Linked DNA regions of Haloferula helveola. The protein of the gene in region 1 interacts with the protein of each later gene in a pairwise test. Links are inferred from orthologs where the notes say so. Each region holds a gene or a part of one and is shown in the gene's direction. Other genes may lie near its edges.

Region 1 (8,972 bases):
CCACCCGCGGGGGCTATAGGAGAGCGGACACTCCTGTCCGCTTTGGAGGCGGAGTTCAGACCGGCGTGTCAGATTTCCACTCGACCGATTCCAGCGAGGGCAGCACCCGGTCGGCTTCCGAGAAATCGATGCATGCGGTCGTGCGGTTTGGAACCGCCCACACCGTCAGGCCCGCTTCCTTCGCCGAGTGCACCCCGTTCAGCGAGTCTTCGATCGCCAGGCAGCTCGTGCCGTCCTTGCCGAGTTGTCGGAGCGCTTCCAGCCACAGGTCCGGGGCGGGCTTGATGCGCGGGGCGTCGCCGCGGCACACCACCGCGTTGAAGTACGGTGCCAGCCGTAGCTTTTCCAGCCAGCCGTCGACCCACGCGTGGTTCGAGCTCGAAACGACCGCAAGGGGTGTGCCGGCGGTTTGCAGCCGGTCGAGCAGCGCAACGACCCCCGGCATCGGTCCGGACTTTTCCAGATCCGCCCGGATCTCGACCTGCCGGTCGGCATCCAGCTGGTGCCAGTCGAAGCTGCGGCCGGTGAGGTCCTCGAGATGGGTCTTGGGCGACCAGGTGTCGAAGTCGGATCCGACGCAGCGGGTGTAGGTTTCGAGCGGCAGGTCGTGGTCGTGGGCCCGGAAGGTCCGCTGCCAGGCCTCGTAGATCGCCCATTCGGTGTCGACCAGGATTCCGTCGAAGTCGAAGAGCACGGCGTCGAAGTTCACGGCCCCGGCATGGGGCGGGTGTCCGTTTCGCGCAAGGACGAAGCTTGCGCCCGTGCCCGGGTTTTCCATCTTCGGGGCGTGAGCGAGCCCGACCGGATGAAATACAGGATCCTCGGCGAGGACCAGCAGAGCGACGAGGAGAAGATCGCCAAGTACACCGGCGAGGTCGCGTGGTCTTACCTGAAACCCCACTGCGAGCGGGGCGTGTTGATCTGGGTCGATCCCGAGCTCGACCTCAAGACGGTTGCGAAGGCCTTCATCGACGACCAGAGCGAGCAGGTCGCCAACTGGCTGGGGAATGGCGACCTGGTCAAGACCGGCGAGTTGCACGCCGCCCAGTGGGAGGGGGGCGACGAGCTCTTCACCGCGGTGGTGGTGACGCCCTTCGTGCTGATGCAGCAGCTCGGTGGCTAGCCTCCGAAACGTCGTTCGATGGCCTCGAGCTCGTCCCGGTAGTGACTGTGAACCAGTAGCTTCGCTTTCTTTTGCGGAGCACGGATGACGAGGACGAGATCCGCTCCGGCGCAGCTCCGGACTTCGACCGCGCCCCGTTCGGTCAACGGAACGGTGAAGCTGTGTTTGCGCGCGACCAGTTCGGCGAGGGGGAGGTATTCGATCTCACGCTCGGCTTCGGCGAGGCTCTCCTCGAGTTTGCGCTCCATCTTCGAGATCATCACGCCCGCCAGCTTGTCGGCGATCGGGTCACGGCTCTTCACTTTGGGCCCCATCGCCCGTCCGAGGTGGATCACATGGAGACCTTGGTCATCGCAGACGAGCCGGAAAGTCTTGGCGCTGGCGATCAGCCCCGGCCGGGTTTTGGTCCGGGGAACGACAATGGTGCTGGTGGAAGTCGCGTTCATCGGAAGGGGATAAACCGGAGCGGTCCGATGGATTCGCGAAAAGGTAGGGACGAGCGCCCACGCTCGTCCGTGGCCCGAAGCGGGCTGCGGGCCGTCCCGTTCCTTCGCGGTCGACCGAGGGCGGTCGACCCGACCTCTCTCAAGACCCCTGCAGGATCTGCAGCTTGTGGCGGACCTGGGCGCCCGCTTCGGCAAGTACGGTCTGGAAGATCCGGAACGACTCGTCGGGCTGCAGGCGCTCCTTCGCGAGTTGGTGCAAGGCGGTCGAGCGGATCATCTGCAACCGCTTCTGGATGTCGACCAGTTCGTCCTTGCTCTGCGGTTTCAGCATCCCGTCGAGGATGCGGTTGAGCTCGAGATAGTACTCGTCGATCCGGTCCTTGCGCTGCTGCAGCAGCCATTTCCCACCGGCCCGGAACAGGCCGTAGCCGGCGACCCCCAGGGAGAAGAGCAGTCCGATGACCTCGGCGTAGCGGACGAGGAAGCCGGGTTCGTTGCGGGCGAAATACTGCGCCGCCCCGTCGTGGAGCGGGAACTGGAGATTCGCGGTGTCGTCCATCGTTCCCATCATGGAGACTTCGCGGTCTCCGACCGTCAGCCGGCTGCGGTTCTCCGCCAGCATGCGGGTGATCCGTCGGGCGGCGGTGTCCGGCAGGTCGGCGCGGGCCGCCAGTACCGTCCGGATCGCCAGCGTGGGTATCGGAGCACTCGGAACACCGGGCTTTCCGTCATGGGGCATCGAGTAGGCGTGGACGGGGATCAGGTAGGGCTCGACGTAAGGGTAGTTGAGTCGAAATCCCTCGATTTCGCTGCCGGGACCGATGTCGCCGCCGATGCCAAGCAGTCTCACTCCACCACCGGCGACCAGCTGCTCGACGGCATCCGACTTCAGGCTCAGCACCATGAGGAGGCCGTCGATCTTTCCTTCGGCAAGGAGGTCGCGGGCTTCGGCAATCCGCATCGGCAGAATCTCGGTCCTGGACACATCCACCTCGAAGTGCCGGATCAGCTCCTCGACCACGCGGTGGCTGCCGCTGTCCGGCAGTCCCACCGCGATCTTTTTCTCCTCGATGTCTCCGGGACCGAGGATTCCCGAATCGTCCCGAACGAGAAAGTGGAGCACGTCCTTGTGGAGCGGGACGAGGGTCCGGATCCCATCGACGGCCACGGTGTCGTTCTGGATCAGGGCCAGATCGGCCTCGCCGGACTGCAGGCGCCGCGCGTTCTCGCCGCTGCCCGCGCTTTCGATCACCTCGATACCCTGCTCGCCATCGCCCACCGCCGTGCGGATGGCTTCAGCCAACGGCAGATACACGCCGCCGGGTTGGCCGGACGACAGCTGGAGGTTCCGGCCCGACTTCGAGGAAAAGGCGAGAAACACGACCAGGCAGACGACTGCCGCGGCAAAGCTGATCGTAAGGATGGCGTAGGGCCGGCGCAGGTCTTTGGAGTTCATGAATCTGGGGTTCTCCGGTCTGCGGAATTCTCACCAGACCGCGGAAACTGGCCAGTCGATTTCGACCTCCGGCCGATGAAGTCCGCTCTTCCGCCACCCCCTTCTTGCCCTACCGCACCGGTCTCGCCAAAGTGGGCCGCGCCCGATGTCCGATTCCTTCGTTCACCTCCACGTTCACACCGAATATTCGCTGCTCGACGGGATGAACCGGTGCAAGCAGCTCGCCAAGCGGGCCAAGGAGCTGGGGATGCCGGCGGTGGCGATGACCGACCACGGAAACCTGTTCGGGGCGGTCGAATTCTTCCAGGCCTGCGAGGCCGAGGGCGTGAAGCCGATCTTCGGCTGCGAGATCTACCTCGCGCCCGGAAAAATGGAGGACAAGAAGGACGTTCCGGGTCGCAAACGGGCGACCCACATGACGCTGCTCGCCGAGACCGACGAGGGCTGGACGAACCTCCAGAAGCTGGTGTCGAAGGGTCACCTCGAAGGACTTTACTACGGCAAGCCGCGGGTCGATCGCGACACCCTGCGCGAGTTCCACGAGGGCATCATCTGCCTGACCGGCTGCATCTCCGGGCCGGTCAACGAATGGCTGCTGGCAGGCGACGAGGCGAAGGCCCGCGAGACGCTCGAGGAACTCGTCGACATCTTCGGCAAGGACAATGTCTACGTCGAGATTCACGACCACGGCTTGGAGAAGCAGCGTGAGGTGATGCCGAAGCTGATCGCGCTGGCGAAAGAGTTCGGGCTCAAGCCGGTCGCGGCCAACGACGCCCACTTCCTGACCCGCGCCGACCACGAGGCGCACGATGTGATGATCTGCATCGGCACCGGACGCCTGCTGATCGATGAGAACCGCATGCGCTACCCGGAGGAGGTCTACTTCAAGACCGCCGAGGAGATGCGCGAGCTTTTCGCCGAGGTCCCGGGTGCCTGCGACGCCACGCTTGAGATCGCCGAGCGGTGCCGGGTCGAGATGAAACTCGATGCGACCAGCTCGGAGAAGTACCCGCAGTTCGAGTCGCCCGACGGCTCGCCGCGCGACGAGTACTTCCGGAAAGTCTGCTTCGACGGCCTCGTCGAGCGCTATGGCGAGGAGAAAGCGGCGGACCCGGAGCTGTGCAAGCGGCTGGATTACGAGATCGACACGATCAACCAGCTCGGATTCGCGTCGTACTTCCTGATCACCGCCGATTTCATCAACTGGGCCAAGGATCACGGCATCCCGGTCGGCCCCGGCCGTGGCTCGGCAGCGGGGTCATTGGTTGCCTACACGATGGGGATCACGGACATCTGCCCGATGCGCTTCGGGCTCCTGTTCGAACGATTCCTGAATCCCGAACGGGTGAGTCCTCCGGACGTCGACATCGACTTCTGCCAAACCAGGCGACCGGAGGTCATCGACTACGTCCGCCACAAGTACGGCGAGCGTAGTGTTTCCCACATCATCACTTACGGCACCCTCGGCGCGAAAAGCGTGATCCGCGACGTCGCGCGGGTAATGGGCATTTCCTACGGCGAGGCCGACCAGATCGCCAAGATGATCGAGGCCAAGCCCGGGGTGAAGCTGAAGGGCGAGTGGGACTCGAAGGCCGAGCTGCGGGAGCTGATCGAGAGTTCGTCGACCTACCAGGAGCTCTGGGATGCCGCTCTGAAGCTGGAGGGGCTGACCCGGAATGTCGGCGTCCACGCTGCCGGCGTGGTGATCGGCGACCGTCCGCTCGATGACCACGTGCCGCTCACGCGGGCGAGTGAAGGTGAGGTCGTGACCCAGTACGACATGGGCGCGATCACCGAGGTCGGGCTGCTGAAGATGGACTTCCTCGGGTTGAAGAACCTGACAGTGATCAAGGATGCGATCGCCCACATCCACGTCCACACCCCGGACTTCGACATCTACGAGATCCCGCTCGATGATTCCAAGACCTTCGAGATCCTCAACCGTGGGGAAACGATGGGCGTGTTCCAGCTGGAGTCCGGCGGCATGGTCGAGACCTGTCGGAAGTACGGCATCACGAAGATCGAGGACATCATCGACCTTCTCGCGCTCTACCGGCCGGGCGCGATGCAGTTCATCGACCAGATGATCGAGGTGAAGCGCGGCAAGCAGCCGTTCTACGAGCACCCGCTGCTCGAGGAGGTCTGCGGCGAGACCTACGGCGTCATGATCTACCAGGAGCAGGTGCAGAACGCCGCGAAGAAGCTGGCGGGCTACACGCTCGGCGGCGCCGACCTGCTGCGCCGCGCGATGGGCAAGAAGGACCCGGCGAAGATGGCGAAGGAGCGCGACAAGTTCGTCGCCGGCTGCCGCGAAACCAACGGCATCGACGAGAAACTCGCCAACGCGATCTTCGACAAGATCGCGATGTTCGCCGGCTACGGCTTCAACAAGTCGCACTCCGCCTGCTACGGCCACATTTCCTACTGGACCGCCTACCTGAAGGCGAACTTCCCGGTCGAGTTCATGGCCGGCCTGTTGTCGAACGAGATCAACAACACCGACAAGATCGGCGTCTTCGTGGCCGAGTGCCACCGGATGAAGATCGAGATCCTGCCGCCGGACCTCAACGAGTCGAAGCTGCGCTTCGCTCCGGAAGAGACTCCGAACGGTGCGATGGCGATCCGCTACGGGCTCGCCGCGATCAAGAATGTCGGCGAGGGCGCCATGGCGCAGGCGATCGCCGAGCGGGAAGCGAAAGGCAGGTTCGAGTCGCTCGAGGACTTCGCCAACCGGCTCGACTCGAAGGTGGTGAACAAGCGCATCCTTGAGAACCTGATCAAGGCCGGCGCCTTCGATTGGACCGGTGAGGGCAGGGCGCAGATGGTGTCGCGGCTCGAGCAGGTGTGCGCCAGCGCCTCGTCGCTCCAGCGCGACCGCGCGGCCGGTCAGGTTTCGATGTTCGACGCGATGGATTTCGGCGCGCCGCCCCCGTCCGCCGCGACCGCGGTCGAAGAGGTCGAGGAGTGGACCAAGGACGAGCGGCTCGTGATGGAGAAGGAACTCCTCGGCTTCTACGTCACCGGTCACCCGCTGGACAAATTCAGGGCGGTGCTCGATTCCGACCGCTACCAGAAGCTCGGACTCGTCGACGAGATCGAGGTCCGCAATCCGCGCGACCGTTTCCCCTTTGCAGGAATGGTGCGCAGTGTTGACGCCCGCCTGACCAAGACCGGAAAGCCGTTCGGCATCCTCGTCGTCGAGGACTTCACCGGCTCGCGGGAGATCATGGTCTGGGGCGAGAGTTACGTGCCGGCGCGCGACGCAGGGATCCTCGTGCCGGGCAAGGTGATCCGCTTCAAGGCCCAGATCCAGATCGACGACCGGACCGACTCCCGCCGTCTCACCGGCTCCGAGATCAACGAACTCAAGACACGCGGCAAGGGCAGCAACGGCAAATCGGTCGAACTCGCCCTGTGGACCGCCAGGCATTCCGAACAGGATCTGAAGGAGATCCGTGCTGTTCTGACCGAACACCCGGGCAAAACGCCGGTTTTGATCCACTTCCAGAATTCCGCGGGGAAACGGGCCACGGTCGAGCTCGGCGAGTCCTTCAAGGTCCGGCGCGGCGCGAAACTCGAGGCCGCGCTAGGACGCTGGCTCAATGAGTGACGGCGGAGTTGCCGTTTTCGTCTTGAGAGAGCCGGCAGGTTTTTTGCAGCGTGTCCGGTCGTAATTCGTCCGGCCGGAGTGGCGTTGGCACGGACTCCGCTCGCCGTTTCCTCCCCCGTCATGACCTCCCGTTTGCTCTTCCTGACTGTCGTATCCGCCGGACCCCTCGCTGGCGAGGTGATCGTGAATTCGGTCGACCTCCCGGATATTGTGGACGAGGTGCTGCTTCCCGACGAATACGAGGAGATGGGCTTTTACGAGCCCCACGCTCCGCCCGGGAAATACACGCCGGCGCAGATTTCCGCCGCGCTCGCGGCCGCCGGCCCTGATGGCAAAGGCTATCTCGAAAGCCGTACGGGACGGCGATTCGTGGGCGATGAACCGACGTCTTTCAGGACCGTGATCGATCCCGCGGGCGCGCTGGTTGGGGTCGACTACTCCGGTAACCCGCTGGATCTGCAGACCTGGACCTCGATTGGTCCCGACGTCACGGTGGACGTCAGTTCCCAAACCCGCCGCGAGCGTACGAGTCGGGACTTCGTGTTCCGTGAGTATGTGAAGGCCGACCCGCCGGGTCCCGGGAATGTCGATGTTTCGGTTTGGTCGACGCGGCTTCCGACGGACGTCGTCGATACCAATCCACAGACGCTTCGTTACAGTCCTGCGGCGGTTCCGGCTTTCATCCCGTCGTCAGTGGTTGCCGACGCGCTGAGCGGTGCGTCACCGGGTGACGTGGTTCCCCTCGTATCCGGCTACGAAGTCATTCCACTCGCCACCGATATCGGATCGGTGGAACGGGTGGTCGAGGCGTTCAACGCGCAATTTGGCGTCGACTTCATTGGAGATCCAAACAACTACCAGACTTGGATTGCGATCACGTCGAACACCATCCAGGTCAACGTTTTGCTGCGTCAGGAGGAGGGCCGGGCCTTTGTGGATCAGGCCCTCGACTACGAACTGGTGGTGCCGGATGCGACGGGTGAGGTGATCTTGAATCCGTTGACTCACCGTGTGGTGGAAGTCACCGACACCACGCGGAACTGGAGCAAAACGTATTCCCCGGCGGGGGTCGTGCCTCCCGAGGTCACTCCGGGCAATGCAGCGGTGCTCGCGGGGAAGCTTGGAACTGGCGAGGCGGGCATGGCTTTGCATGTGATCGAGGATGCGGTTGGTGACACCGAAGACGTCGAACAGGAGGACTTTGACGACCACGGTGCCCAGCAAGGCATCGATTACTCGGGAGACCCGCTGGATCCTGGCACGTGGACCGCGCTCACTTCGGATGACGTGGTTGTCGATTCCTTCGTCGAGCACACGGTCACCACCGAAAGGACGGCGAACCATGAGGTGCGAATGATCTACCGGGAGGCCTCCGATGATCCGGGGACCACGGGCCAGGTGTTCCTGATCGAGAACGACGTGGTCGGGCGTGATATCCTCCAGACGACCAGGAGCCACCTCAACGCCCCCCTTGACCCCGGGAATCTGCCGGAAGGAGTGACGGCGGAGGACGTGCGACGCGTGCTGATGTGGGGTGACCCCGGCGAATCGGTGGTGGTGGCGCGGCTGCGGGAGACACTGCCGGTCTCGGACTACACGACACCGCTTGCCGACATCGTCGATTCCAACGAGTGGGAATTCGGTGTCGACTTCACCGGAGACCCCGGAGATCCGCAAACGTGGGTGGCGACCGGCCCGGCGGACGTCTACATCGACATCTACCATCCGGTGACGCGGGTGAGGACCTTTGAGGAAAAGGTGACCAACTTGGTGGCCATCGTGCCGGCCGGTCTGCCCGCGCCCCTTTTGTCCGAGTTCTCGGTGATGCCCTCATCATTCGGGCGGGTCATGCGAGTCAGTTGGGATCCGCCGTATGGGATGGAGTTCGGGGTTGATGCCGGATCTTTGGAGAGTCTCGTTCCCGGCAACCATCTGTTCAAATCCTTGGGAGAACGCCTTCGGTTCGACCACCACGTCCCCGCAGGTCTCGACCGTTCGTTTCTCCGAGTCGTCCGTCGCTGACCTCGGGGGAATCCCCGATGTTGTTCATTTTGAATTGAACAATCGGCATCAAGGCTCTATTCGCGCTCTATGCCCGAAGTTCAGGAAGATGGCGCCACCCCGGTGGCGGGGCTGAGTTCCCTGGAGCGCCAGGTGGTCGACGTGTTCGTCGATGGCGTGCGCGTGCTCGGGCTTCCTGGTTCGGTGGGAGAAATTTACGGCCTGCTTTACGTCAGCAGGGCGCCGCTTTCGCTCGATGACCTGGTCCTGCGCTTGGGCATCAGCAAAGGTTCCGCGAGCCAAGGGTTGCGAACCCTCAAGGGGCTTGGTGCGGTG
Region 2 (5,429 bases), 2.6 Mb from region 1 along the record:
GGGATCATCCGCGGCCCCCATATCTTCTCGCCGATTCGCAACATCGATGGTGCACGTGACCAACAGAGCGAGGTCCTCGACCGGCTCATCGCAATGGAACGAATCGACCAAGCGGAAAAGGAACGCATCCAGGCGTTGCCGATCAAGCTGGTACCCGAAGAGCAACGGACGAACGAGCGCTCATATGCCATCCGCGCGGTGCGGGACGAGCTTTCGAAGATTCTGGAAGCCGCCGACATCCGGGCCGACGGGTTGATTGTCCACACCACCCTCGATAGCGGGTGGCAGCTGCGGCTTGAGACCGAGCTCTCGAAGGTTCTACTCGGACTGGAAAAAGGCCGCGGCTGGGAACATCCGACCCACGCCCGGCACGATCCGGGCACGACACCGGCGTATGTCCAATGCTCGGCCGTGACCCTCGACTCCGATACCGGTGAAGTGCTCGCGATGATCGGCGGACGGGATTTCCTCGATTCGCGCTTCGACCGCAGCACCGGAGCCCGCCGGGATCTCGGGACTCTCTTCGAACCGTGGATCGCCGCCGCCGCCGCGGAGCGCGGCAAGCGGGTGATTCCCGGCAACCCGTTGATGACCGGGCGCCAGATCGGACCGACCGAGACCGCCAGAATCGCGAAGCGTTGCGGGCTGGGCGGCCCGTTTCTCGATACCGAGGATCTGTTCCGCGGCAGCGCGGCGTCCACGCCGATGGAAACCGCGGTCGGGCTCGCCACCCTTGCGAACGGCGGCAAGCGACCGAACCCGCACTTCGTAACCCGGATCACCGACGCCGCCGGCGAAACCCTCTTCACGCGCAAGCCGGAAGTCTCGCAGGCGATCACCAAGCACGCAGCCGATCAGGCGAAGGCGCTGTTCCGCACCATCGGCGGCAGCCGATGCTACAACGGCTCCACCGGTTCGGACCGCGACGCATGGATGCTCCGAATCGGCCCCAGCGGCTCGACCGTCGTCTGGATCGGCTTCGACAACCCGGCCCCGATCACCAGCGACGCCAAACTCGAGAGCGTCCTGGTCGACCTGGAGAACCGGCTCGGGAAGTAACCAAGTCCGCCATACGCCAACGGCGAGACTGGCAATGGGCTACTCTTCCCCTTCCTCCGTCTTCGGCGGGTCGGGCAGGAGGTTCGGCCACTCGAACAATTCCACGCCCTCGCCCAGCCCGCCGATTTCCTTCACCAGTTCGGCGCATTTGCTACGCCACTTGCCGTAGTCCGGAGCGTCCTTCTTCTTCTCGCGGCTGTTCGGGAACACCACGTAGGTCACCTTGAGGTCGGACACCGGACGACTGTAAGGCGATGCGTTCTTGTTGAGCTGCTTCGCCATCCGCAACGACGCCTCACCGACTTTGAAGGTCGGTCCGCCGTCACCGACAATCGCCGGATAAACCGTCTTGCCGTGAACCACGACCGCGTAGTCACCGACACGCGGCGCAAATGGATCGCCCGATGCGGTGAGCAGGTTCACCGGAATCACGATGAAGGGATCGTACTCCGCGACGAGGAAGCTGCGGTACTTCATGTCCTGGATGCCCCGCTTCAGATACTCCATCCGGTCCTTCAGCCATGCCTTGCGGGCGGCGGTCGTATTCGGATCCGCAAGCTCGCGCTTGGCATTGCCGATCCGCTTCTCCCAACCGGCCACCATCGGATTCGGCGTCTTGGTTTTCTTCGGCCACCCGTAGCTGGTGAAGGGTTGGTAGTAGGTCGAGTTGACGATCTCGTCGGGCATCGTCGGCAGCCGGTCGCCGTCGGAACCGTCGGAAACCACGTCCATCTCGGCCTGCATCAGGAACACCTTCCGCTTCGACTGCGGATGGGTCAGGTTCAGGATGGTCTCGCAGTCGTAGAAATTGTGGCGGGTCAGCAGCTCGCTGAGCTGTGTCGCATTGCGCTTCAACCGGTCCGTCTTGTTCTCGTAGAGCTGGTAGAACCACCTCGAAACCTGCGCCTTCTCAAGCATGGTCCCGAGCCCCGGCAGCAGTGTGCCCAAATCGGGATTCACCTTCTGGAGTTCGGCGAGGCTCTTGGATGCCTTCGGCACCCGCACGTTGAGCGTGTAGCTGGCGGCATACGCATCGGCGTCGACCCGCTCGTCGGACGCCAGCCCTCCCTCGGTGACCTTGACCTCGGTTTTCAGGGTGATCTCCGACCTCAGCTTCCGGACGTCACCTCCAGTCGCAGCGGTGTGTTCGTTGATCGGGGGCAGGATCTCGTCATCGGGCTTCTTCCTGTCGTCGGCCGCCTGCTTGCGGGCCGCCGCCAAGTCTTCGCGGAGCTTCGCCAGATCCTGCTCATACTGCTCCATCAGCCGTGCCTCGACCTGACGCTCGATGTCACCAATGTCCGGCTCCTGAACAACCGGCGTGTTCCTGGCATCGAGATAGCGCTTCACTCCGCGCAGCAAATCCCTGCCTTGGGGAGTGAAAGGAATCGCGATCCCGGCCAGCACAAGAATCAGAAACGCCAGGCGGAAAAACGGGAAGCCGCGCCGCCGCCGCTCGCGCCGTTCCAAGCCTTCGATCTCGTGGGGGTCCATGCGATCCATACCCGAGTTCCCTAGCACATCCCTCGGATCGGTAAAACGCCGATCACACGGCGCCCGCGACACATTGGTTCACAAGGCGTTCGAGCGCTTCGGCATCGACTTCATCGAAGGCGCCCGCCTCGGTCGAATCGACATCAAGCACCGCGATCACCCGCCCGTTGCGGTCCTTCACCGGTACCACGATCTCGCTCGCCGAGCGGGCATCGCAGGCGATGTGCCCGGGAAACGCGTGGACGTCGGCGACCACCTGCGTCTCGCCCGTTCTCCAAGCGGTTCCGCAGACGCCCCTGCCCCAGCCGATCCGGTTGCATCCCGGTGTCCCCTGATACGGGCCGATTACCAGCGAGTCACCCACGACCCGATAGAATCCGGTCCAGAAATAGTGAGGCATGGCGCCATGCAATACGGCCACCAGCCCCGCCATCCGCGCGATCCGATCCGGTTCATTTTCAACCAGTCCCGCAATCCGCAGCCCCGCCTCGGCATAGCGCTCGCGCTTCTCCGCCTGGCTCAAAATCGTTGGTGTTTCGCCACTCACGGCACTTGTGAAAACCGAAACCTGACAAAGCTGCAAACTCCAATACAGTCGCGCCCGTGAGCTATCAGGTCTTCGCCCGGAAATACCGACCCCGAACCTTCAACGACATCCTCGGTCAGGACCATGTCGTCCGCACGCTGAGGAACGCGATCGACCAGAACCGCCTTGCCCACGCCTATCTCTTCGTCGGCCCGCGCGGCACCGGCAAAACGACCACAGCGCGGATCCTCGCCAAGGCTCTGAACTGCTCGGGCGGCCCGAAGGCCGACTTCGATCCGGACGAACCGATGTGCGTCGAGATCGCGGAAGGGCGCTCGCTCGACGTGCTCGAGATCGACGGTGCCTCGAACAACGGAGTCGAGGAAGTCCGGGCGCTTCGCGAAACCGTCCGCTTCGCCCCCGCCAGCGGACAATTCAAGATCTACTACATCGACGAGGTGCACATGCTCTCGAACGCGGCCTTCAACGCGCTGCTGAAGACCCTCGAGGAGCCGCCGGAGCACGTGAAGTTCATCTTCGCGACCACCGAGCCGCACAAGATCCTCGCCACCATCCTTTCCCGTTGCCAGCGCTTCGACCTGCGGCCGATTCCGGCCGACATCATCGCCAGCCATCTCCAGCACATCGCGACCGAGGAAGGCATCGCGCTCGACGAGTCCGCGGCCTGGGCGATCGCCAAAGGCGCCGATGGCGGCATGCGCGACGCCCAGTCGATGCTCGACCAGCTCGTGGCCTTCTGCGGTGAGTCGATCAGTGAGGCCAACGTGCTCGATGTCTTCGGCTTCACCTCCCGTGAAACGGTCGCCGCCCTCGCTCACGCGCTTCTCGGTCGCAACACCGCCGAGGCGCTGGCCATCGTCCAGCGCGAGGCAGACGCCGGCCGCGAGTTGTCGCAACTCCTCGGTGAGCTGATCGGCGGCCTTCGGGCCTTGCTGATCGCCGGACTCGATGCGGGCGCCAATCCCGAGGGAATCCCCGCCGAAACGTGGGCAGGACTCGTGGAAGCGGCCGGCAGCTACCACGCCGACCGATTGCTTGCCGTGATCGATGTCTTCGCCGAGACCGAAGGCCGGATGCGCTGGTCGACCAACAAGCGCCTCCACCTCGAACTCGGCATGATCAAGGCGATCCAGAGCCTTGGCGAAGTCCGCATCAGCGACGTGATCAAGGTGCTCGCCGGTGCGGCCGACCATTTGCCCGAAAGCGCGGCGGTATCGACTCCGGCTCCCGAGCCGGCGGCGCCTGCACCCGCCCCTGCGGCGCAGCCCGAACCGGCCGCGACCCCGAAACCCGCCGCCAAGCCGTCCAAGCCGGACGTCAACGGGATCGACGGCCTCGACGCGCTGATCGAATCGGCGCCGGACGTCCCGGTCGAACCCATCGCTGCCCCGCAACCGAAAGCCGCCGCTCCGGCACCCGAGCCGGAGCCGGCCAAGGAACAGAAACCGGAAGAAGACGACTTCTACCAAGACCCCCTCATTCAGAAGGCTCTCGAAATGTTCGAGGCCCAAATCCGCTAACCCCTTGATCCCATGAACATCGCAAAGATGATGAAGCAGGCCCAGCAGATGCAGGCCGGCATGCTCGCAAAACAGGAAGAACTCGCCGCCATGGACTTCGAAGCCTCGGTCGGCGGAGGCAAGGTCACCGTGGTGGCCAACGGAAGCGGCGACGTGAAATCGGTGAAGATCGATCCCGCCGTGGTTGACCCGGAGGACGTCGAGTTTCTCGAGGAACTCGTCCTGAAGGGCGTGCAGGAAGCTGTTGCCAAGGGCAAGGAAGCCACCGCCGCCGAAATGAAGAAACTGACCGGAGGCCTCGGTCTTCCGGGTATGCCCGGCATGTGACCCAGCGGCCGGGCCGGGCCTTCATTTCATGCGAACGACCACTCCGCTGATCCGGCGCACCGGCTGGTTGCTGGTGGGCGCCTCGCTGGCACTCCACTTCTTCTCGGTCCTCGCCTACGCCCGCCAGCCGGACCTGCTGGCGGCCTACACGGTCATGCCCATCTGGGTGTGGGGCGGCCTGGGCATCTTCCTTTCGGCCACCGCCTTCTACTTCCTCCGCGCCCCGCTGTCGCTGGTCGTGACGGCGGTGTGGACGCTGACGATTCTTCTCGGTGCCGACGAGGCACGGGTCATCGCGAATATCGGGACGCCCGCACCGCAGCCCGGAGAGGCGGCTCCGGTCGCCGGAGTGAAACCGATCCGGGTGGTGACGCTCAACGTCGCGACCTACCGGTTCGGTGACCCGGCCGACGACATCGCCGCGTGGGATCCCGACATCGTCGTGCTCCAGGAGGCCTCCGGCTATCGGGTGAAAGCGATCG

The links. The genes of interacting proteins can lie anywhere in the genome.
Region 2: the proteins of dnaE (region 1) and dnaX interact in binary tests that used the Escherichia coli proteins (3 or more experiments, as listed by UniProt). The link is inferred for Haloferula helveola from one-to-one orthologs.

What each region holds. Positions count from the first base shown.
Region 1 is NZ_AP024702.1:2,963,726-2,972,697, forward strand. Bases 2,785-6,835 are described here. They hold dnaE (DNA polymerase III subunit alpha), read left to right. Parts: upstream 2,785-3,170; coding sequence 3,171-6,635; downstream 6,636-6,835. Other genes in these bases: HAHE_RS10930 (TAXI family TRAP transporter solute-binding subunit), read right to left, coding at 2,785-3,025; HAHE_RS10940 (hypothetical protein), read left to right, coding at 6,756-6,835. Also shown: HAHE_RS10910 (peptidoglycan endopeptidase), read left to right, coding at 1-19; HAHE_RS10915 (HAD family phosphatase), read right to left, coding at 56-709; HAHE_RS10920 (DUF2288 family protein), read left to right, coding at 788-1,123; HAHE_RS10925 (hypothetical protein), read right to left, coding at 1,120-1,569; more of HAHE_RS10930, read right to left, coding at 1,709-2,784; more of HAHE_RS10940, read left to right, coding at 6,836-8,657; HAHE_RS10945 (GbsR/MarR family transcriptional regulator), read left to right, coding at 8,727-8,972. UniProt on the Escherichia coli protein: DNA polymerase III is a complex, multichain enzyme responsible for most of the replicative synthesis in bacteria. This DNA polymerase also exhibits 3' to 5' exonuclease activity. The alpha chain is the DNA polymerase catalytic subunit.
Region 2 is NZ_AP024702.1:5,522,761-5,528,189, forward strand. Bases 2,460-5,388 are described here. They hold dnaX (DNA polymerase III subunit gamma/tau), read left to right. Parts: upstream 2,460-3,156; coding sequence 3,157-4,620; downstream 4,621-5,388. Other genes in these bases: HAHE_RS21135 (glycoside hydrolase family 75 protein), read right to left, coding at 2,460-2,553; HAHE_RS21140 (GAF domain-containing protein), read right to left, coding at 2,606-3,100; HAHE_RS21150 (YbaB/EbfC family nucleoid-associated protein), read left to right, coding at 4,633-4,947; HAHE_RS21155 (endonuclease/exonuclease/phosphatase family protein), read left to right, coding at 4,976-5,388. In the rest of the region: HAHE_RS21130 (transglycosylase domain-containing protein), read left to right, coding at 1-1,059; more of HAHE_RS21135, read right to left, coding at 1,099-2,459; more of HAHE_RS21155, read left to right, coding at 5,389-5,429. UniProt on the Escherichia coli protein: Part of the beta sliding clamp loading complex, which hydrolyzes ATP to load the beta clamp onto primed DNA to form the DNA replication pre-initiation complex.